Regions from separate parts of the Streptomyces sp. NPDC019937 genome, predicted to be linked through region 2. Evidence: riboswitches for the same ligand, from Rfam matches in the RefSeq annotation. Region 2 holds a riboswitch; each other region holds the start of a gene.
What was found. A riboswitch is a leader RNA that binds a small molecule or an ion and turns the genes downstream of it on or off. The one in region 2 is predicted to bind cobalamin.
Positions count from the first base shown of each region.

Region 1: another riboswitch for cobalamin. It lies ahead of cobN (cobaltochelatase subunit CobN); the one in region 2 lies ahead of ABZ562_RS17945 (CbtB-domain containing protein).
Region 3: another riboswitch for cobalamin. It lies ahead of ABZ562_RS23810 (cobalamin biosynthesis protein); the one in region 2 lies ahead of ABZ562_RS17945 (CbtB-domain containing protein).
Region 4: another riboswitch for cobalamin. It lies ahead of ABZ562_RS09700 (ribonucleoside-diphosphate reductase subunit alpha); the one in region 2 lies ahead of ABZ562_RS17945 (CbtB-domain containing protein).

Region 1 covers NZ_JBEYAL010000002.1:285,406-290,479, forward strand. The annotation lists gene cobN (cobaltochelatase subunit CobN) at 1-3,403, opposite strand, end outside; cobalamin riboswitch at 3,433-3,557, opposite strand; gene cobG (precorrin-3B synthase) at 3,667-5,055, shown strand; gene ABZ562_RS02990 (precorrin-8X methylmutase) at 5,064-5,074, shown strand, end outside.
Region 2 covers NZ_JBEYAL010000016.1:31,129-36,202, forward strand. The annotation lists gene ABZ562_RS17930 (peptidase) at 1-96, shown strand, start outside; gene cobF (precorrin-6A synthase (deacetylating)) at 192-965, opposite strand; gene ABZ562_RS17940 (CbtA family protein) at 1,077-1,832, opposite strand; gene ABZ562_RS17945 (CbtB-domain containing protein) at 1,853-2,074, opposite strand; cobalamin riboswitch at 2,111-2,252, opposite strand; gene ABZ562_RS17950 (amino acid transporter) at 2,398-4,371, shown strand; gene ABZ562_RS17955 (MFS transporter) at 4,438-5,074, shown strand, end outside.
Region 3 covers NZ_JBEYAL010000024.1:5,456-10,529, reverse strand. The annotation lists gene ABZ562_RS23815 (cobyric acid synthase) at 1-558, opposite strand, end outside; gene ABZ562_RS23810 (cobalamin biosynthesis protein) at 555-1,517, opposite strand; cobalamin riboswitch at 1,658-1,800, opposite strand; gene ABZ562_RS23805 (hypothetical protein) at 1,965-2,195, opposite strand; gene ABZ562_RS23800 (inorganic phosphate transporter) at 2,211-3,524, opposite strand; gene ABZ562_RS23795 (class II aldolase/adducin family protein) at 3,779-4,468, shown strand; gene ABZ562_RS23790 (hypothetical protein) at 4,515-5,074, shown strand, end outside.
Region 4 covers NZ_JBEYAL010000008.1:3,436-8,509, reverse strand. The annotation lists gene ABZ562_RS09705 (FGGY-family carbohydrate kinase) at 1-1,242, shown strand, start outside; cobalamin riboswitch at 1,340-1,480, shown strand; gene ABZ562_RS09700 (ribonucleoside-diphosphate reductase subunit alpha) at 1,607-4,003, shown strand; gene ABZ562_RS09695 (ribonucleotide-diphosphate reductase subunit beta) at 4,021-5,052, shown strand.

The DNA of each region.
Region 1 (5,074 bases), on a different contig from region 2:
CTCCGGTGGTGGCGTCGTAGCCGAAGAGGTAGTCGACGGTGGCGGCGAGTTCGAAGGCGCCCTTGTAGCCGTGTCGGCGCATCGCCTCGATCCAGCGCGGGTTGACCACCCGGGCCCGGAAGACCCGCGAGGTCTCCTCGTGCAGGGTGCGGGTGCGCACCGTCTCGGGGCGGGTGGAGTCGCCGATGTACGCGGCCGGGGCGGTGCCCTTCAGGGCGCGCACGGTGGCGACCATGCCGCCGTGGTACTGGAAGTAGTCGTCCGAGTCGGCGATGTCGTGCTCGCGCGTGTCGGTGTTCTTCGCCGCGACCGCGATCCTGCGGTACGCGCTCTCCATCTCCTCGCGGGCCGGGCGGCCCTCGAGACCGCGGCCGTAGGCGTAGCCGCCCCACACCGTGTAGACCTCGGCGAGGTCGGCGTCGGTGCGCCAGTCGCGGCTGTCGATGAGCTGGAGCAGTCCCGCGCCGTACGTCCCCGGCCGGGAGCCGAAGATGCGGGTGGTGGCGCGGCGCTCGTCGCCGTGCTCGGCGAGGTCGGCGCGGGTGTGGGCGCGTACGTAGTTGATGTCGTCGGCCTCGTCGAGGGAGGCGGCGAGCCGTACGGCGTCGTCCAGCAGCCCGACCACGTGCGGGAAGGCGTCGCGGAAGAAACCGCTGATGCGCAGGGTGACATCGACGCGCGGGCGGCCCAGCTGGCCGGCGGGCACGGGTTCGAGCCCGGTCACGCGCCGCGAGGCGTCGTCCCACACCGGGCGGATGCCCATCAGCGCCAGCGCCTCGGCCACGTCGTCGCCGGAGGTGCGCATGGCGCTCGTGCCCCACAGCGACAGGCCGACCGACCGCGGGTACTGACCGTCGTTGTCGGCGCGGTAGCGCTCCAGCAGCGAGTCGGCGAGCGCCTGGCCGGTCTCCCAGGCCAGGCGGCTGGGCACGGCCTTGGGGTCGACGGAGTAGAAGTTGCGGCCGGTCGGCAGGACGTTGACCAGTCCGCGCAGCGGCGATCCGGACGGCCCCGCGGGCACGAAGCCGCCGTTCAGGGCGTGGACGGCGTGGTCGATCTCGTCGGTCGTGGCGGCGAGCCGCGGCACGACCTCGCGGGCGGCGAACTCCAGGATCGGGGTGACCGCGGCCCGCTGGGCCTCGGGCAGGTCCAAGGCGGCCTTCTCGGCGGCCTCGGGGGCCCAGTCCGCGTCCTCCATCGCCTGGACGAGGGCGCGGGCGCGCTCCTCGGCCTCGTCGGCGCCCGAGCGGGTGGCGGCCGACTCGTCCAGGCCCAGCGCCTCGCGCAGCCCGGGGAGTGCCGACGTACCGCCCCAGATCTGGCGGGCGCGCAGGATGGCCAGGACGAGGTTGACGCGCTCGGGGCCGGTGGGCGCGCCGCCGAGGACATGCAGACCGTCGCGGATCTGGGCGTCCTTGACCTCGCACAGCCAGCCGTCGACGTGCAGCAGGAAGTCGTCGAAGCCCTCGTCGTCGGGCCGCTCCTCGAGCCCCAGGTCGTGGTCGAGCCGGGCGGCCTGGATCAGGGTCCAGATCTGGGCGCGGATGGCGGGGAGCTTGGCCGGGTCCATCGCGGAGATGGCGGCGTACTCGTCCAGCAGCTGTTCCAGCCGGGCGATGTCGCCGTAGGAGTCGGCGCGGGCCATCGGCGGTACGAGGTGGTCGACCAGGGTGGCGTGGACCCGGCGCTTGGCCTGGGTGCCCTCGCCGGGGTCGTTGACCAGGAAGGGGTAGATCAGCGGCAGGTCGCCGAGCGCGGCGTCGGGGCCGCAGGCGGCGGACAGGCCCGCGTTCTTGCCCGGCAGCCACTCCAGGTTGCCGTGCTTGCCCAGGTGCACCATGGCGTCGGCGCCGAAGCCGCCGTCGGCCCGCGGGGTCGCCATCCAGCGGTAGGCGGCCAGGTAGTGGTGCGAGGGCGGCAGATCGGGGTCGTGGTAGATGGCGATGGGGTTCTCGCCGAAGCCGCGCGGCGGCTGGATGACGACCAGGAGGTTGCCGTGGCGCAGCGCGGCGAGGACGATCTCGCCCTCGGGGTCGCGGCTGGTGTCCACGAACATCTCGCCGGGCGGCGGGCCCCAGTGCTCCTCGACCGCGTCGCGCAGCTCCCGCGGCAGGGTGGCGTACCAGCGTCGGTAGTCGGCGGCGGGGACGCGGACCGGGTTCTTGGCCAGCTGTTCCTCGGTGAGCCAGTCCTGGTCGTGGCCGCCGGCCTCGATGAGGGCGTAGATGAGTTCGTCGCCGACGCCGGAGGCGAGGCCCGGGAGCGCCCCGTCGCCCTCTTCGGGGCCGAGGTCGTAGCCTTCGGCGCGCAGCCGGCGCAGCAGGGCGACGGCGCTGGCGGGGGTGTCGAGGCCGACCGCGTTGCCGATGCGGGAGTGCTTGGTGGGGTAGGCGGACAGCACGAGCGCGAGGCGCTTGTCGGCCGCCGGTATGTGGCGGAGCCGGGCGTGCCGTACGGCGATTCCGGCGACGCGCGCGGCGCGCTCGGGGTCGGCGGCGTAGACCGGCAGGCCGTCCTCGTCGACCTCCTTGAAGGAGAACGGCACGGTGATCAGCCGCCCGTCGAACTCCGGGACGGCGACCTGGGTCGCGGCGTCCAGCGGCGACAGGCCCTCGTCGTTCTCCTCCCACGCGCTGCGCGGCGAGGTCAGGCACAGCGCCTGGAGCACGGGGACGTCGAGCGCGGCGAGCGCGCCCGCGTCCCACGCCTCGTCGTCGCCGCCCGCCGACGCCTCGGCGGGGCGGGTGCCGCCCGCGGCGAGCACGGTGGTGACGACGGCGTCGGCCGCGCCGAGCGCCTCGACCAGTTCGGGCTCGGGGGCGCGGAGGGAGGCGACGAACAGCGGCAGCGGCCGTCCTCCGGCGTCCTCGACGGCCCGGCACAGCGCCTCCACGAAGGCGGTGTTGCCGCTCATGTGGTGGGCCCGGTAGTAGAGCACGGCGATCACCGGGCCGGTGACGTCCTCGCGCGCGGTGCGCTCCAGCGGCCCCCAGGTGGGGGCGGTGGCGGGCGGTTCGAAGCCGTGGCCGGTGAGCAGCACGGTGTCGGACAGGAAGCGGGCCAGCTGGTCCAGGTTGGCGGGGCCGCCGTGCGCGAGGTAGGCGTGGGCCTCGGCGGCGATCCCCACCGGGACCGTGGACGCCTCCATGAGCTGGGCGTCGGGGGCCTGTTCACCGGTGAGGACGACGACGGGGAGGTCGCCCGCGAGCAGGGTCTCGAGGCCGTCCTCCCAGGCGCGGATGCCACCGAGCAGCCGCACGACGACGAGTTCGACGCCGTCGAGGAGGCCGGGCAGGTCGTCGAGCGGGAGCCGCGCCGGGTTGGCGAGGCGGTACGGCACCGGGCCCGTGGCCGCGCGGGCACTGAGCAGGTCGGTGTCGGACGTCGACAGCAGCAGGATCATGGCTCGGTGCCTTCCTCGGGGTCCGCGCCCCGGGCGGGTTGGAAGACGGCGGGAGTTCCTGGCTCGCACGGCAGGCTGCCGTGTTCACAGTGGCGGGACCGCACCGGATTCGCACCGGTTTCCTCCCCCAGACGCCGTCTTGTGCGTCTTTGACGCCGTCTGATGCGTCCAGCGGGCCAGACGGCCCGCCGCAGAGCATAGTAGGCGTTGCTGACCTGGCACGGGACGGTGAGGGCCGACCGGACGTCGGTATGCTCGCCGCCATGTCCCTCCCCCCGGCAACCGTCCCACCTGCGAACGAAGCGCCCGGTGAAGCGCCCTCGCGGCGGGCGCGCGGACGCGATGACGCCTGCCCCGGCGCGCTGCGGCTGCACCCGGCGGACGACGGCTCCCTGGCCCGCGTCCGGATACCCGGCGGCCTGCTGACGGCAGGTCAGGCGCTGGCGCTGGCCCGGGCGAGCGAGGAGCTGGGCGACGGCCGTCTGGACCTCACCTCGCGGGGCAATCTCCAGCTCCGCGGCCTGGAGGCGGCGTGCGGCGGCGAGCTGGCGGCCGGGCTGCGGGAAGCCGGGCTGCTTCCCTCGGACCGGTACGACCGGGTGCGCAACATCGCAGCGTCCCCGCTGAGCGGCCTCGACGGCGCCGGATACGGCGATGTCACCGTGTGGGCGCGGGAGTTGGACGCCGCGCTGTGCGCCGGGGCGTGGGAGGAGTTGTCCGGCTTGTCGGGCCGTTTCCTGTTCGCGATGGACGACGGCCGGGGCGATGTGGCCGCATTGGGCGCGGATGTGACATTGATCGCAGCGCCGGACGGCGGGGCGGTGCTGCGGGTGGGCTCCGGTGCGCCGGGGGCCGGTCTCGAGGTGCGGGGGCGGGACGCGCCGCGCGCCGCCGCGCTGGCCGCCGTGGAGTTCCTGGCCAGGGCCCGGGTGAGCGGCACCCAGGCGTGGCGGGCGCGCGAACTGCCCGCGCGACACGCGGTGACCGCCGACGGCCTGGCGGCGCGGCTCGCGGACGAGGGCGTCGAAGCCGTACGTACCGGACACGGCGGGCCGGTTGACGCGCCCGGCGCGCCGCCCGCGCCGGGCGTGGTGTCCGGGCCGGACGGGCGCCACGCCGTGTCCGTCCTGGTGCCCCTGGGCCGGGTCGGCGCGGCGCCGTGGCGGCTGCTCGCCGGGCTCGCCTCCCGGGGCGGCTCGGGCGAGCTGCGTGTGACACCCTGGCGCGGCGTGGTGCTCCCGGGGTTCACCGCGGACGGCGCGGCGGCCGCGTCGCGGGAGGTGGCCGACGCGGGGCTGGTGACCGATCCGGGCTCCCCGTGGGCCGGGGTCGGCGCGTGCACGGGACGGCCGGGCTGCGCCAAGTCCCTGGCCGATGTGCGCGCCCACGCGACGCGCGCGGTGGCGGACGCTCCCCGCTCCCCCGGCGCGCCGCCGCCGGTGCCGGTGTACTTCTCCGGCTGCGAGCGGCGCTGCGGCCACCCCGGCGGCCGCTGGGTGGACGCGCTGGCCACCTCCGGCACGGATTACCGGCTCACCGTACGCGACACGCGGGAGCCCGACGGCGCGGCCGGTGCCACCGGTGGCGGCGCGATGGACGTAACGGCAGAGCGATTGGCCGACGCCGTGGCGACGGCCCGCGGAACAGCATGATCAACGACATGATCGAGGA
Region 2 (5,074 bases):
AACAGCTTCGGCTACGTCTTCCTGCCGAACACGATGTTCGGCCCGTACTTCGGCGACGAGGCGAAGGCCCTGTACGACAAGGCCCAGGCTTCCTAGCGGCCGGCCGCGGGGGCAAGGCATCGGCGTGGGTGGCGGGAAGCGCGGAGACCGCGCTTCCCGCCACCGGCTCCGTCACACCGGTACGGCCCCGGTCACTCCACGACGCGCAGCAGATACGTGTCCATGATCCATCCATGCCGGTCGCGTGCCTCGGCGCGCACCCGCCGGATGCGGTCGGACACCTCTCGCAGCGGCCCGGCGACCAGGAGTTCGTCCGGCGTGCCGAGGTAGGCGCCCCAGTAGATCCAGACGTCGCCTCCGGCCTGGGTGAACGACTCGTGCGCGTCGAGCAGCACGACGATGTCTCCGTCGTCGTTCCGGCCCACGTCGGAGAGCCGGCGGGCCGGGGTGATGTGCAGCGGCCGGCCCACCCGGTTCAGGGGGATGCGGTGCCGCGCGGCGAGCGACGAGACGCTGCTGATGCCGGGGATGACCTCGACGTCGACGGAGACGGAGCCACGTGCCTCGATGGCGGCGAGGATCCCGAGGGTGCTGTCGTACAGCGACGGGTCGCCCCACACCAGGAACGCCGCGGTCTCGTCGGCCGTCATCTCGTCCCGTAGCAGGCCTTCGAAGATGTCCGCGCGACGGGCGCGCCAGTCGTGGACGGCGGTCGTGTAGTCGCCGCGCCCCATCGGGCGCCGGTCGCGGCTCGGGTCGTCCACCTCCACCACGCGGTAGGGCGCCCGCGCGTGCTCGTCCAGCATGCGGTGGCGGAGATCGGTGAGTGCGGAGGTGTCGGCCCCCTTGCCGACGATGAAGAAGACGTCGGCGCGGCCCATCGCCTTCACCGCCCCGAGCGTCAGGTAGTCGGGGTCACCCGCTCCGATGCCGATGACGAGGATCCGGCGTTGCTGCGTGGTCATGGGACGCAGTCTCGCAGGCGGGGGCCCGGCCGGCGGCTCGGTCCGCCTGGCCCGAGGAACGCGGGAGGGCCCGCGGATGGCTCCGCGGGCCCTCGTACGCCTCGGTAGGGGTCAGTTCGGGGCGGCCGCCATCGGGCGGGGCGCCTCGGCCTTCGCGGCCCGCGGGTTCAGCAGCCGCTCGGCCAACTCGCCGAAGATGAGCCCGAATCCGCCCCACAGGGTGAGCTGCATGGCGAGGGCGGACAGCCGGAACCGCCACAGCACGGTGGCGGGGAAGCCCCCCGGCACCTCGTTGACCACCGGCAGGAAGGCGTACGCCAGCCCGATCGCGACGGCGAAGGCGGCCACCGCGGCGACGGTGGCGTACCAGGTGCCGAACTTCGGGGCGAGCCGCTTGCCCAGGAGGGTGGCGCCGATCGTGAGGAGGATGCTGAGCAGCATCATCAGGAAGTACAGCGTCGTTCGTTTGCCGATGGTGTCGGCGTTGCCGACCGCGGGCGGGTTGGCCGGGTACTTCAGGAACGGCACGACGTAGACCGCGAGCAGCGCGCAGCCGGAGAGCAGCAGCGCGGTGGCCCGGGGGCTGAAACGGCCGACGCGGCCGAGGGCGAAGCAGTAGGCGAGGGCGGCGACGCCGCCGAAGGTGACCCCGTAGATCAGGACACCGGTGGCCAGGCCCGCGGTGGACTGCAGGCTACGGGAGACGAGCTCGACCTCGTGCCCGTGGGCGTGGGCCTCCTCGAAGCTGATCGCGCTGTCGACGTTCGGCTCACCGAGGAAGTACGCGGCGATCAGCGCGAGCAGGCCGGCGCCCAGGCCCGCGAACATGCCCCGGACCAGGAGATTTCTTACCGTTGCGGAGTTCATGAGTGCGTGGCGTCCCTCGCTCAGTGGCAGGGGAAGCCGAGCAGGTGGCGGGCGTCGTGCACCCACTCGTGAACGCTCTCGCCGGAGACGACAGCGGTGGCGCCCTGCTCGGCGCCGACGAAGTACAGCAGGACCAGCATCAGGATGCCGAAGAAGACCGCCCAGGGAGCTATCGCCTTGAGCGGCAGCGGGGCGGGGAGAGCGGGGGTGGCGGGTGTCGGCTGGGCGACTGGCTGCGCCATGGCAGGGCCTCCTCTGGGAGTTCGCGTCCCATCTCGGTGGTGCACAGGACGACTGCTACGGGTCTGACTCACCACCACCTCCCGCGAGGCGATGGCACACAGTGGCGCGACCGTGCCGGATTCCCACCGGCTTCCGTCTTGCCGTCGTCGATATCGCAGCGACGATACCGCGCGGCACGTGCGTGGCCAAGACCGGCCACCTGGCCTGATCGTTTCTCGGGCCGGGCATGCCGCCGTCACGCTCGGCGCGGGTCCCGCTTACCCTGATTCGGTCGTTTGTTCCTGGGCGGCGCTCTGTAACGCTATGTGATCGGGAGTACGTGATGGCCACCTCCACCGACGTGGAGACCCGCCCGGAGGGGGCCCGCAAGGGAGGTCGGCTCCGGAGCTGGCTGCTGGAGGGCCTGTCCGATATGGCCAAGCAGCAGCCCGGGCCCCATGCCCAGGTCCCGGAGGGACACAAGGGGCAGCGGTGGTGGCGGGTGATGTGCCTGACCGGTGTGGACTACTTCTCCACGCTCGGTTACCAGCCCGGTATCGCCGCTCTCGCGGCCGGGCTGCTGTCCCCCGTCGCCACCATCGTGCTGGTGGCGGTGACCCTGGCGGGGGCGCTGCCGGTGTACCGGCGGGTGGCCAAGGAGAGCCCGCATGGTGAGGGGTCGATCGCGATGCTGGAGCGGCTGCTGTCGTTCTGGCAGGGCAAGCTGTTCGTTCTGACACTGCTGGGGTTCGCGGCCACCGACTTTTTGATCACCATCACCCTCTCGGCCGCCGACGCCTCCACCCACCTGGTGGAGAACCCGCACTTCACCAGCGTTCTGCAGGGTCACGAGGTGGCCATCACGCTGGGGCTGGTCGCCCTGCTCGGCGCCGTCTTCCTCAAGGGCTTCATGGAAGCCATCGGGGTGGCGGTGGTGCTCGTGGGCGGCTATCTGGCGCTGAACGTGGTCGTCGTGATCGTCGGGCTGTGGCATGTGGCCACCGCCTCCCATGTGGTCACCGACTGGTCCCGGGCGCTGACCGAACAGCACAGCAACCCGCTGGTCATGGTCGGTCTGGCGCTGGTGGTGTTCCCCAAACTCGCACTGGGCCTGTCCGGCTTCGAGACCGGCGTGGCCGTCATGCCTCATGTGCAGGGCGACCCGGGTGACACCGAGGAGCGGCCCACCGGGCGGATCCGGGACACCAGGAAGCTGCTCACCACCGCCGCCGTGATCATGAGCGCCTTCCTGATCACCACGAGCTTCATCACCACCGTGCTCATCCCGCAGGACGAGTTCAAGGCCGGCGGCAAGGCCAACGGGCGAGCGCTGGCGTATCTCGCGCACCACTATCTGGGGTCCGTCTTCGGCAGCGTCTACGACGCCGCGACCATCGGCATCCTGTGGTTCGCGGGCGCCTCCGCCATGGCCGGACTGCTCAACCTCATGCCGCGCTATCTGCCCCGCTACGGCATGGCCCCGCACTGGGCCCGCGCGGTGCGTCCCATGGTGCTGGTCTTCACCCTGATCGCCTTCCTGGTCACCTGGATCTTCAACGCCGATGTGGACGCCCAGGGCGGCGCGTACGCCACCGGGGTGCTGGTCCTGATGACCTCCGCCGCCGTCGCCGTCACGATCGCCGCCCGCCGCGCCGGGCAGCGGGGCTGGACCGTCGGCTTCGGCGTGATCTCCGCGGTCTTCGTCTACACCACGGCGGTCAACGTCGTGGAACGCCCCGACGGCGTGAAGATCGGCGCGTGTTTCATCGCGGGCATCATCGCGGTGTCGCTGCTGTCCCGGCTCGCCCGTGCTTTCGAGCTACGGGTCACCGACATGGACCTGGACGACATGGCCCGGCGTTTCGTCCGTGACTGCGCCACCCGCCGCATACGGTTCATCGCCAACGAGCCGGACCACCGGGACGCGACCGAGTACCGCGACAAGATCCTGCAGATCCGGGCCGACAACGACATCCCGGACGAGGAGGACCTGGTCTTCGTCGAGGTCACCGTCCGCGACCCCTCCGACTTCGAATCGGCGCTGCGCGTGCACGGCGAGGTGCTGCACGGCCGCTACCGTGTCCTGACCCTCGACGGCTCCAGCATCCCCAACTCGCTGGCCGCGCTGCTGCTGCACGTCCGGGATGTGACCGGGTGCAGGCCGCACATCTACTTCGAGTGGACCGAGGGCAGCCCCTTCGCCCAGTTCCTGCGGTTCTTCCTCTTCGGCCAGGGAGAGGTCGCTCCGGTCACGCGAGAGGTGCTGCGCGAGGCCGAGCCGGACCGGGCCCGGCGGCCTCATGTTCATGTCGGCTGAGTGCCGGGGCGGAGCCCCGTGGCGAGCCGGGCGCCGTTGGGGAGGGCAGCGATGAGTGGACACCCGATGGCCGATCCCCTCCGCCGAGTCCTGACCCGGACCGGCCGGACCGCCCGGGCCCCCAAGCCGCCGCGCGAACGGACCTGGAAGGACCTGTCACCGCTGCTGCGGCTGCTGATCCTCACGCAGCTCGCCTTCAACATCGGTTTCTACGCCGTGCTGCCGTTCCTCGCCGAGCACCTCGGCACCGCGATCGGCATGGCGGGCTGGCTGGTCGGCTTCGTCCTGGGGTTGCGGACCTTCAGCCAGCAGGGCCTGTTCGTGGTCGGCGGCTGGCTGGTGGACCGGCACGGCGTGCGGCCGGTCGTACTGGCCGGGTGCGTGCTGCGGATCGCGGGGTTCGCCTGGCTGGGGTACGCGGAGTCGAGCTGGGCCGTGGTCGGCGCGGTGCTGCTGATCGGTTTCGCCGCCGCTCTGTTCTCCCCGGCGGTGGAGTCCGAGGTGGCCCGGCAGGCGGTGATCTGGGAGCGGGAGGGCCGTGGTCCCCGTACCCGGGTGCTGGCCCTGTTCAGCGCGGCGGGGCAGGCCGGGGCCTTCGTCGGGCCGCTGCTCGGCGGTCTGCTGCTGGTCGTGGACTTCCGCACCGCGTGCCTGGCCGGAGCGGGGGTCTTCGTCCTCGTCCTCGCCGGGCACGCGCGGCTGA
Region 3 (5,074 bases), on a different contig from region 2:
CACGACGACGGGCAGCCCGGAGGCCCGGGCGAGCCCCAGGTTGACGATGTCGGTACGGCGCAGATTGATCTCGGCGGGGCTGCCCGCGCCCTCGCAGATCACCGCGTCATGGGTGCGCCGCAGCTCGCTCAGGCATGCGGTGACGGTGTCCAGCAGCCCTTCGCGCCGTTCACTGTGCAGCTTTTCCCCGGGGGACACCGCACCCGACAGCGGCTTCGCCGCGGGCCCAGACCCCCCGTAATACCCCCGCGCGCTCATCTCGCCCACCGGCTTGCCGAGCAGCACCACCTGGCTGCTGCGGTCGCTGCCCGGCTTCAGCAGGACCGGGTTCATCAGGGCGCTCGGTTCGACGCGCGCGGCGGCGGCCTGCATGGCCTGGGCCCGCCCGATCTCGGCGCCGTCCCGGGTGACGAAGGAGTTGAGCGACATGTTCTGCGCCTTGAACGGCGCGACCCGGAGCCCCTTGCGCGCCAGCCAGCGGCAGATGCCCGCCGTGACGACGCTCTTACCGGCGTCCGAGGTCGTCCCCGCGATGAGCAGTCCGCCCCCCGAGGTCATCGGGTCACCCCTTTCCTGCCTGTTGCGCAACGGCCCGCGACAGTGGCGAGCAGGGCGAGCGCCGCAACCCGCCGGGAGAGGCGGATCGCCCGCGGAATGTCGGCCACCGCCACGGGACGGCCGCCCGGATTCAGCACCGGGCGGTGCTCGACCCGGCCCCCGTACGCCAGCGTGCCGCCCAGCCGCACCCCCAGCGCGCCCGCGAACGACGCCTCCACCGGGCCCGCGTTGGGGCTCGGGTGGCGTCCGCCGTCGTGGCGCCAGGCGCGCCGCGCGCCGCGCGGGTCGGGCCCGGCGAGGGTGGCCAGGACGGCGGTGAGACGGGCGCCGGGCCAGCCCGCGGCATCGTCCAGCCGGGCCGCCGCCCAGCCGAACCGGCGGTAGCGGGCCGACCTGTGGCCCACCATGGCGTCCAGGGTGTTGACGGCCCGGAAGCCGACGAGCCCCGGCACCCCGGCCACGGCCCCCCACACCAGCGCGCCCACCACCGCGTCCGAGGTGTTCTCGGCCACCGACTCGACGACCGCCCGCGCGATCTGCTGTGCGTCCAGCGCCTGCGGATCGCGTCCGCACAGATGCGGCAGCCGCTCCCGCGCGGCGCCGACGTCGCCTGCGGCCAGCGCGTCACCGATGGCCCTGGCCTCCCGTACCAGCGAGGTGCCGCCCAGCACGGCCCAGGTGGCGGCGGCGGTCAGCGCGGCGTCGGCCGCCCGGCGGCGCCCCGCGAGGGTGCGTACGGTACGGGCCAGCAGCGCGGCACCGGCGGCCGCGCCGCCCGCGCACAGCGCGGTGTGCAGGGCCCCGGAACCGCGGTGGTCGCGCCACAGCCGCCGCTCGACGGCCGCGGCGGCGCGCCCGAACGCGGCCACCGGATGGCGGCGGCGCGGATCGCCCGTGGCGAGGTCGCCGAGGAAGCCGAGAGCGGCGCCGCACGCGTACGAGGCGTGGTCCGCGCGCATCCTCAGGCCGCCGTCACGCCTCTGCGGCGGGAACCGCCGCCGAGCACGGGAACAGGTGGGGCTGACGGCGTGGCGGTGCCGGGCATGACGGTATGTCCTCACTCAGGGTCCGCGCCCTGGCTCGACGTGACCGGCGGTGAGAGTCTCCTGGCTCCCGGATCCGCGGCTCTCCCGGTCTTCCAGCCTTCCTCGCGTACGGACGGCCGTGACCCCTTGCGGTGAGGGAAAGAGCGCTCCCCGGTGACAGTGGCGGGACCGCGCCGGATTCTCACCGGCTTCCTCTCCTGCCGCCGTTTGGCTCGGGAAGTCCACCATGGGGCGCGAATGGCCGTCAACTGGCATGTGACCTGCGATGCCGCAGTGTGCCGAGGCCCACAGCCGGTGGGAACGGCCGCGGGGCGGTGGGCGCCCATCGGCACCCACCGCCCCGCGGCCGTTTCCGTGGCCTCAGGCCACGATCAGATAGATGCCGTACGCCACCACCGCGGCGCACAGCGCGAAACAGGCGTACGCGCCGGTGCGCGCGACCGGGGACGCGCCGCCCGCGGTGGTCTGGGGCTGCGGCCGCGCCGTACGGGAGGTGCCGATGATGCCCAGGGTGAAGACCCCGACGACGCCGACCGTCACCGCGAGGCTGACGCCGAAGACCTGGCCGAGGGCCGCCCAGTCGATGTGCATGGTGTGTGCTCCCTGTCAGCTGGAGGAACGGGTCCCCGCGGCGGCGGGGGTGGGGGCGGATTCGGACGAGGCGCGCGCGGCGGACACCGCGTGCGGGGCGTCCGGGGTGTCCGTGCCGGCGGCGCCATCGGCGGCCGACGCGGTGGCCGGGGTCTTTCCGGCGGGCGGCGGGGCCACCGACCGCACGGCGGCGGTGACGACACCGACCGGCTCGGCGGACTCCGCCCCCGGCGCGTTGACGTTGCTCGCGTCCACCGGCTTGCGGCGCGAGAGCACCCAGATGACGCCGCAGCCGATCACCGCGAGGACGGCGACCGCCGCGATGCCCCCGTTGCCCTGGCCGGCCAGGAGCGCCGCCCCGGCGGCCACCAGGCCGGCGGCCGGGAGGGTCAGCGCCCAGGCGACGACCATGCGGCCCGCGGTCGACCAGCGCACCACACCGCCCTTGCGGCCGACGCCCGCGCCCATGACGGCACCCGAGCAGACCTGTGTGGTGGACAGCGCGAAGCCGATGTGCGAGGAGGCCAGGATGACGGTCGCCGCGCCGGTCTGGGCGGCGAAGCCCTGCGGCGGCTGGATGTCGGTGATGCCCTTGCCCATGGTGCGGATGATGCGCCAGCCGCCCAGGTAGGTGCCGAGGGCGATCGCGAGTCCGGCGGAGACGATGACCCACATGGGCGGGTCGGAGTCGGGCGCGATGACGCCGCCGGTGACCAGCGCGAGGGTGATGACGCCCATGGTCTTCTGGGCGTCGTTGGTGCCGTGGGCCAGGGAGACCAGTGCGGCCGAGGCGATCTGCCCGGCGCGGTAGCCCTTCGCGGTGTCCTCCGCGGCCCGGTCGTTCGCCAGCCGGTAGGTGAGCCGGGTGGCGGCCACCGTGGCGATGCCCGCCACGATCGGCGCGGCCACGGCCGGGATGAGGACCTTCATGACGACCGCGTCGCCGTTGACCCCGTCCATGCCGACGGAGACCACGGTGGCGCCGATGAGGCCGCCGAAGAGGGCGTGTGAGGAGCTGGACGGAAGACCGGCCAGCCAGGTCACCAGATTCCAGAGGATCGCGCCGACCAGCCCCGCGAAGATCACCTCGGGCCGGATTCCTGAGCCCTCGTCGATGATTCCGCCGGAGATGGTCTTGGCGACCTCCACGGAGAGGAACGCGCCGACGAGGTTGAGGACTGCCGACATCGCCACCGCGACCCGAGGACCGAGTGCTCCGGTGGAGATGGTGGTGGCCATGGCGTTGGCCGTGTCGTGGAAGCCGTTGGTGAAGTCGAACACCAAGGCCGTGACGATCACGATCCCGATGAGAAGCGTGATGTGTTCCATACACCCGGTCAATCAGTTCGGAGGGCGGTCAGTGCACGGTGAACGTAGGGAAACTGGGTGAACGGGAGATGAACTGAGGCGGGCGTCACGGTGACGCGGTCGCGGGAGCCTGAAAACGGCTGGAAATCGACCGTATTCCCGTTCGTCACAGGGAGTTTGACGGCCGTACATCGACCCGGTGTGACCGGACCGCGCGGACCCCCCTTACGCGCCGGCGCCCGTATGGAAGGATCGCGCCCCGGAGGTGAGGGCCCGTGACGGAGCCGCGATCGGCACGACGGCCACGGCCGAGGCTGACCCAGCCCCTGCGGCAGGCCTGGACGCATGTGGTGCGCACGGCCCGCAGGACCACCGCCGACGGGCTCGTCGTCGGCACCTCGGGCAATGTGTCGGCCCGGGTAGGCGACACCGTCCTGGTGACCCCGAGCGGCGTCCCGTACGACCGGCTCGGCCCCCGCGACGTGGTCGGCGTCGACCTCGACGGCCGACAGGTGCTGGGCACGCTCGCGCCCACCAGTGAGCTGCCCATGCACCTCGCCGTCTACCGTCACACGGAAGACGCCGGGGCCATCGTCCACACCCACGCCGTTCACGCCACCGCCGTCTCCACGCTGGTCGACGAACTCCCCGCGATCCACTACATGACCGCCGCCCTCGGCGGTCCGGTCCGGGTCGCCGGCTACGCGCTCTACGGCACCGATGAATTGGCCGAAAACATGTTGCACGCGCTGCGCGGCCGCTCCGGCTGTCTGCTGCGCAACCACGGCACCGTCGTCCACGGGGCGACGCTGGACCAGGCATACGACCGCACCGCCCAGCTCGAATGGATGTGCCAGGTCTGGCTGGCCGCCGCGTCCGTGCCCGGCCGCGGCCCCGCCCTCCTGTCGCCCGCCGAGCTGGACCGCGCCGCGGCCAAGCTCAGCGGTTACGGCCAGCCAAAGTAACCAGTTCCGCTGGCCGCCGCGTGGGTACCCACCGACACTGGGAGGGATGCGTGTGCGGACAACGGCGGTGGCCGGCGCCACCACTCTGCTCGGTATCGGCGCGGCCGCGGTGGCGGCGGGCCGGTACGTCACCGGCGCTGCGCTCAAACCGGCCCCCGACCGGCCGCTGCCGAACGAGCCGTCGCTCACCGTGCACGCCGTGGAGGACGGGCGGATCACCCTCACCCGTTCGCTCGCCTCGCTGCGCCCCGGCACCTACGGTCTCGCCGGCCGGGACCTCCACGCCGTCGTCGGCCCGGTGGACGAGGACGTTCCGCACCCCGCCGACTGCGTCGTACGCCGCCTGGAGCGGGTGACGCACGGCGCCCCCGACGCGGGCGCCCGGGTCCGGCTCACCCCGCAGGTGCACGCCGGCGACCCGAAGGACGCGCTCGGCATCGAGCACGCCGATGTCGACATCCCCGGCGAACTCGGCCCGCTGCCCGCCTGGTTCCTGCCCGGCGAGCGCACCACCTGGGTGATCACCACCCATGGCCTGGGCACCACCCGGGAACACCCCATGGTCGTCATGCCGCTGCTGAACCGGCTGCGGATCCCGGTGCTCGA
Region 4 (5,074 bases), on a different contig from region 2:
CAGGGCGACGGGCTGTGGCTGCGCGACGAGGCGGGCCGGGCGGTCCGTCCGCCGATCTCCTGGCTGGACGGGCGGGCGAGCGGGACCGTCGCCCGCTGGCGGTCCGACGGCACGCTCGCCGCCCTCCACGCCCTCACCGGCTCGGGGTTGTTCCCGGGCTGCCACGCCCCGCTGCTGCGCTGGCTGGCCGAGCACGAGCCGCGGACACTGGAGCGGGCGGCGGTCGCGGGCTACTGCGTGGACGCGGTGGCCCAGCGGCTGACCGGCGTCATCACCGTGGACGCCTCCGACGCCTCCCTGCCGTTCCTCGACGTCACCACCCGTACGTACGTGCCGGGCGCCCTGGAGCTGTGCGGACTGGCCGATCACGCCCGGCTGCTGCCCCCGCCCGCCGCGCCCGGCACCGTCCTCGCGCTGGACGAGGAGGGGGCCCGGCTGACCGGGCTGCCGCCCGGACTGCCCGTCGTCTCCGGCCCGTACGACCTTCCGGCGTGCGCCATCGGCAGCGGGGTGCGGGACGTGGGCGACGGGTTGCTCATCGTGGGCACCACGCTGGCCTGTCAGGTGCTCACCGATCGCGTGGCGGTGGACCCGGCCGCCGATCCGGCCGGCATGTGGCTGTGCACCCCCGACCCGGACCGCTGGCTGCGCGCGATGCCCGCGATGGTCGGCACCGCCGCCCTGGAGTGGGTGCTCGATCTCACAGGGACGACCACGGCCTCCCTGGACACCCTGCTCGGCCAGAGCCCGCCGGGCGCGAACGGCGTGACCGCGCTGCCCTTCCTGTCCGGCGCCGGGGAGCGCGCCCCGTTCGTGGAGCCCGCCGCCCAGGGGCGGTTGGACGGCCTCACCCTCGCCTCCACCCGCGCCGACACCGTACGGGCCGTGTGCGAGTCCGTCGCCTACGCCGCCCGCCACTGCCTGGAGGCGGCCGGGCTCTCGGGGCGGCTCGCGCTGTGCGGCGGTGGCGCGCGTTCCGCCGCCTGGACCGAGATCTTCGCGAACGTCATCGGCCGCCCGGTGGCCCTCCCCGACGAGCCGGAGGTCGGCGCGCGGGGCGCGGTCGCGGTCGCCCGGCGGTCGCTCGGCGACCCCGGGGACGCGTCCCGCCGACGCGCGGCGTCCCGTACCGTCGAACCCCGGAGCGGGCTTCGCGGCGCCTATGAGGACGGCTACGCCGACTACCGCGACCGACTCGCCCGTGCCCTGGACGAATGGCGGGCGAGCGGCCCGGGAAGCTAGTTTTCCCTGGGATTCCGGCGCACCCAAAGCCCGCCGTGACTAGCACATCTATACGAATTCGCCCAGCTGACGACACAACATCTGGGGGCGCGTGCGCAGCACGACACAAGATGTATGCTCGTCCTCGCTGTCGCCGCAGGGGAATCCGGTGTGAATCCGGAACTGTCCCGCAACGGTGTACGTGTGCGCTTTTGCGTACCCGTGAGTCCGATGACCTGCCGATGGCCGTCTGCATACGTCCGGGCCCCGCGGGTTGGGTGGATGGACGCTGCGTGGAGTGCCGTGGAGCGGAATCGGCATGCCCGTGAGCGGCCATCGCGCACCGCCCTCGAAGGCCCCCAGCCGAGCGAGGGAGAACACTTCAGTGACCATCGCGCCCGCCGATCCGGTTTCAGAGGCAGCGGTTTCATCGGCAGCGGCCGACGCGCCCGGGACCGCCCTGCTGCGGACCCTGACCGCGCTCACCGCCGATCTGCCCGCCACCGACCCCGGCAAGGTCGCGGCCGCCGCCCTGCGCGGCCGCCATCCCGGTTCGGACGAGGCGGAGTTGCGCTCCCTGGCGACCGAGGCGGCGGCCGGACTCATCGGCGAGGAGCCGGAGTACTCCAGGCTCGCCGCGCGGCTGCTGACCCGCGCCATCGCCGAGGAGGCGGCCGGGCAGGGCGCGGACTCCTTCTCCGCCTCCGTCGCCGTGGGCCACCGCGAGGGCCTGATCGCCGACTCCACCGCCGAGTTCGTGACCGCCCACGCCGCCCGGCTGGACGCGCTGGTCGACCAGGCGCTGGCCGACGGCGCCGACGACCGCTTCGGCTACTTCGGGCTGCGCACCCTGCACAGCCGCTATCTGCTGCGCCACCCGATCACCCGTCAGGTGATCGAGACCCCGCAGCACTTCCTGCTGCGGGTGGCCTGCGGCCTCGCCGAGGACCTGACCGAGCGGGCGCTGGCGGACGTCGCCGAGCTGTACCGGATGACCAGCACGCTGTCGTACCTGCCCAGCTCCCCCACGCTGTTCAACTCCGGCACCCGGCACCCGCAGATGTCGTCCTGCTATCTGCTGGACTCGCCGCTGGACGAGCTGGACTCGATCTACAACCGCTACCACCAGGTGGCGCGCCTGTCGAAGCACGCGGGCGGCATCGGCCTGTCGTACTCCCGCATCCGCGCCCGCGGTTCGCTGATCCGCGGCACCAACGGGCACTCCAACGGCATCGTGCCGTTCCTGCGCACGCTCGACGCCTCGGTGGCGGCCGTCAACCAGGGCGGCCGGCGCAAGGGCGCGGCCTGCGTCTACCTGGAGACCTGGCACGCGGACATCGAGGAGTTCCTGGAGCTGCGGGACAACACGGGCGAAGAGGCCCGCCGCACCCACAACCTCAACATCGCGCACTGGATCCCGGACGAGTTCATGCGCCGGGTCGAGGCGGACGCCGACTGGTCGCTGCTCTCGCCGGTGGACGCGCCCGAGCTGGTGGACCTGTGGGGCGAGGAGTTCGACTCCGCGTACCGCAAGGCCGAGGCCGAGGGGCGGGCGGTCAAGCAGGTCCCGGCGCGCCAGCTGTACGCCCGGATGATGCGCACCCTCGCGCAGACCGGCAACGGCTGGATGACGTTCAAGGACGCCGCCAACCGCACCGCCAACCAGACCGCCGAGCCGGGCCGGGTCGTCCACTCCTCCAACCTGTGCACCGAGATCCTGGAGGTCACCGACGACGGCGAGACCGCCGTGTGCAACCTCGGCTCGGTCAACCTCGCCGCCCACCTCGGTGAGGACGGCCAGATGGACTGGGAGCGGCTGGACCGCACCGTCCGCACCGCCGTGACCTTCCTCGACCGCGTGGTGGACATCAACTTCTACCCCACCGACGAGGCCGGGGCCTCCAACTCCCGCTGGCGCCCGGTGGGGCTCGGCCTGATGGGCCTCCAGGACGTCTTCTTCCGGCTGCGGCTGCCGTTCGACTCCCCCGAGGCGCAGGCCCTGTCCACCCGGATCTCCGAGCGCATCATGCTCGCCGCGTACGAGGCGTCCTGCGACCTCGCCGAGCGCCACGGCCCGCACCCGGCGTGGGCCGAGACCCGCACCGCGCGCGGCGTGCTGCACCCGGATCACTACGCCGACGCCCAGGTCACCTGGCCCGAGCGCTGGGAGGCGCTGCGGCGGCGGATGGCCACCACCGGCATGCGGAACTCGCTGCTGCTGGCGATCGCGCCGACCGCCACCATCGCCTCCATCGCGGGTGTGTACGAGTGCATCGAGCCGCAGGTCTCCAACCTCTTCAAGCGCGAAACGCTCAGCGGTGAGTTCCTCCAGGTCAACAACTACCTGGTGAACGACCTGAAGAAGCTCGGCGTCTGGGACGCCCAGACCCGTGACGCGCTGCGCGAGGCCAACGGCTCGGTCCAGGACTTCTCCTGGGTGCCCCAGGAGGTACGGGACCTGTACCGGACCGCGTGGGAGGTTCCGCAGCGCGCCCTGATCGACATGGCGGCGGCCCGTACGCCGTACCTCGACCAGAGCCAGTCGCTGAACCTGTTCATGGCGGCGCCGACCATCGGCAAGCTCAGCTCGATGTACGCGTACGCCTGGAAGCGCGGCATCAAGACGACGTACTACCTGCGCTCGCGCCCGGCGACCCGGATCGCCCAGAGCGCCCGCGGGGGCGCCGCCACGGCCACCGTCCCCGCGCAAGCGGCGCCCGCCGAGGCCGAAGCGGTCGCCTGCTCCCTGGAAAACCCCGAGTCCTGCGAGGCCTGCCAGTAATGCCCACCGCATCCGAGATGACCACCGTGAACACCGCGCCGGACCAGGCCAAGAACCTGCTGGACCCCGGGTTCGAGCTGACCCTGCGGCCGATGCGGTACCCGCAGTTCTACGACCGCTACCGGGACGCGATCAAGAACACCTGGACCGTGGAGGAGGTCGACCTCCACTCGGACGTCGCCGACCTCGCCAAGCTCTCCCCCGGGGAGCAGCACCTGATCGGCCGTCTGGTGGCGTTCTTCGCGACCGGCGACTCGATCGTGTCCAACAACCTGGTGCTGACGCTCTACAAGCACATCAACTCCCCCGAGGCGCGGCTGTACCTGTCGCGGCAGCTCTTCGAGGAGGCCGTGCACGTCCAGTTCTATCTGACGCTGCTGGACACCTATCTGCCCGACCCGGACGACCGGGCGGCGGCCTTCGCGGCGGTGGAGAACATCCCCTCCATCCGGGAGAAGGCGGAGTTCTGCTTCCGCTGGATGGACTCGGTGGAGAAGATCGACCGGCTGGAGAGCAAGGCCGACCGGCGCCGCTTCCTGCTCAACCTGATCTGCTTCGCGGCCTGCATCGAGGGGCTGTTCTTCTACGGCGCCTTCGCGTACGTGTACTGGTTCCGCTCGCGCGGTCTGCTGCACGGCCTGGCGACCGGCACCAACTGGGTGTTCCGCGACGAGTCCATGCACATGGAGTTCGCGTTCTCGGTCGTGGACACCGTCCGCGAGGAGGAGCCCGACCTCTTCGACGACGAGCTGGAGCAGCAGGTCACCGACATGCTGAAGGAGGCCGTCGAGGCGGAGCTGCAGTTCGCCCACGACCTGTGCGGCGACGGGCTGCCGGGCATGAACACCGAATCGATGCGGGCGTACCTGGAGTGCGTGGCCGACCAGCGCCTGAAGCGCCTCGGCTTCCCCGCGGTCTTCGGCTCGGAGAACCCGTTCTCCTTCATGGAGCTGCAGGACGTCCAGGAGCTGACCAACTTCTTCGAGCGCCGCGCCTCGGCCTACCAGGTCGCGGTGGAGGGCTCGGTCTCCTTCGACGACGACTTCTGATCCCGGAGCAAACGTTAAGGGC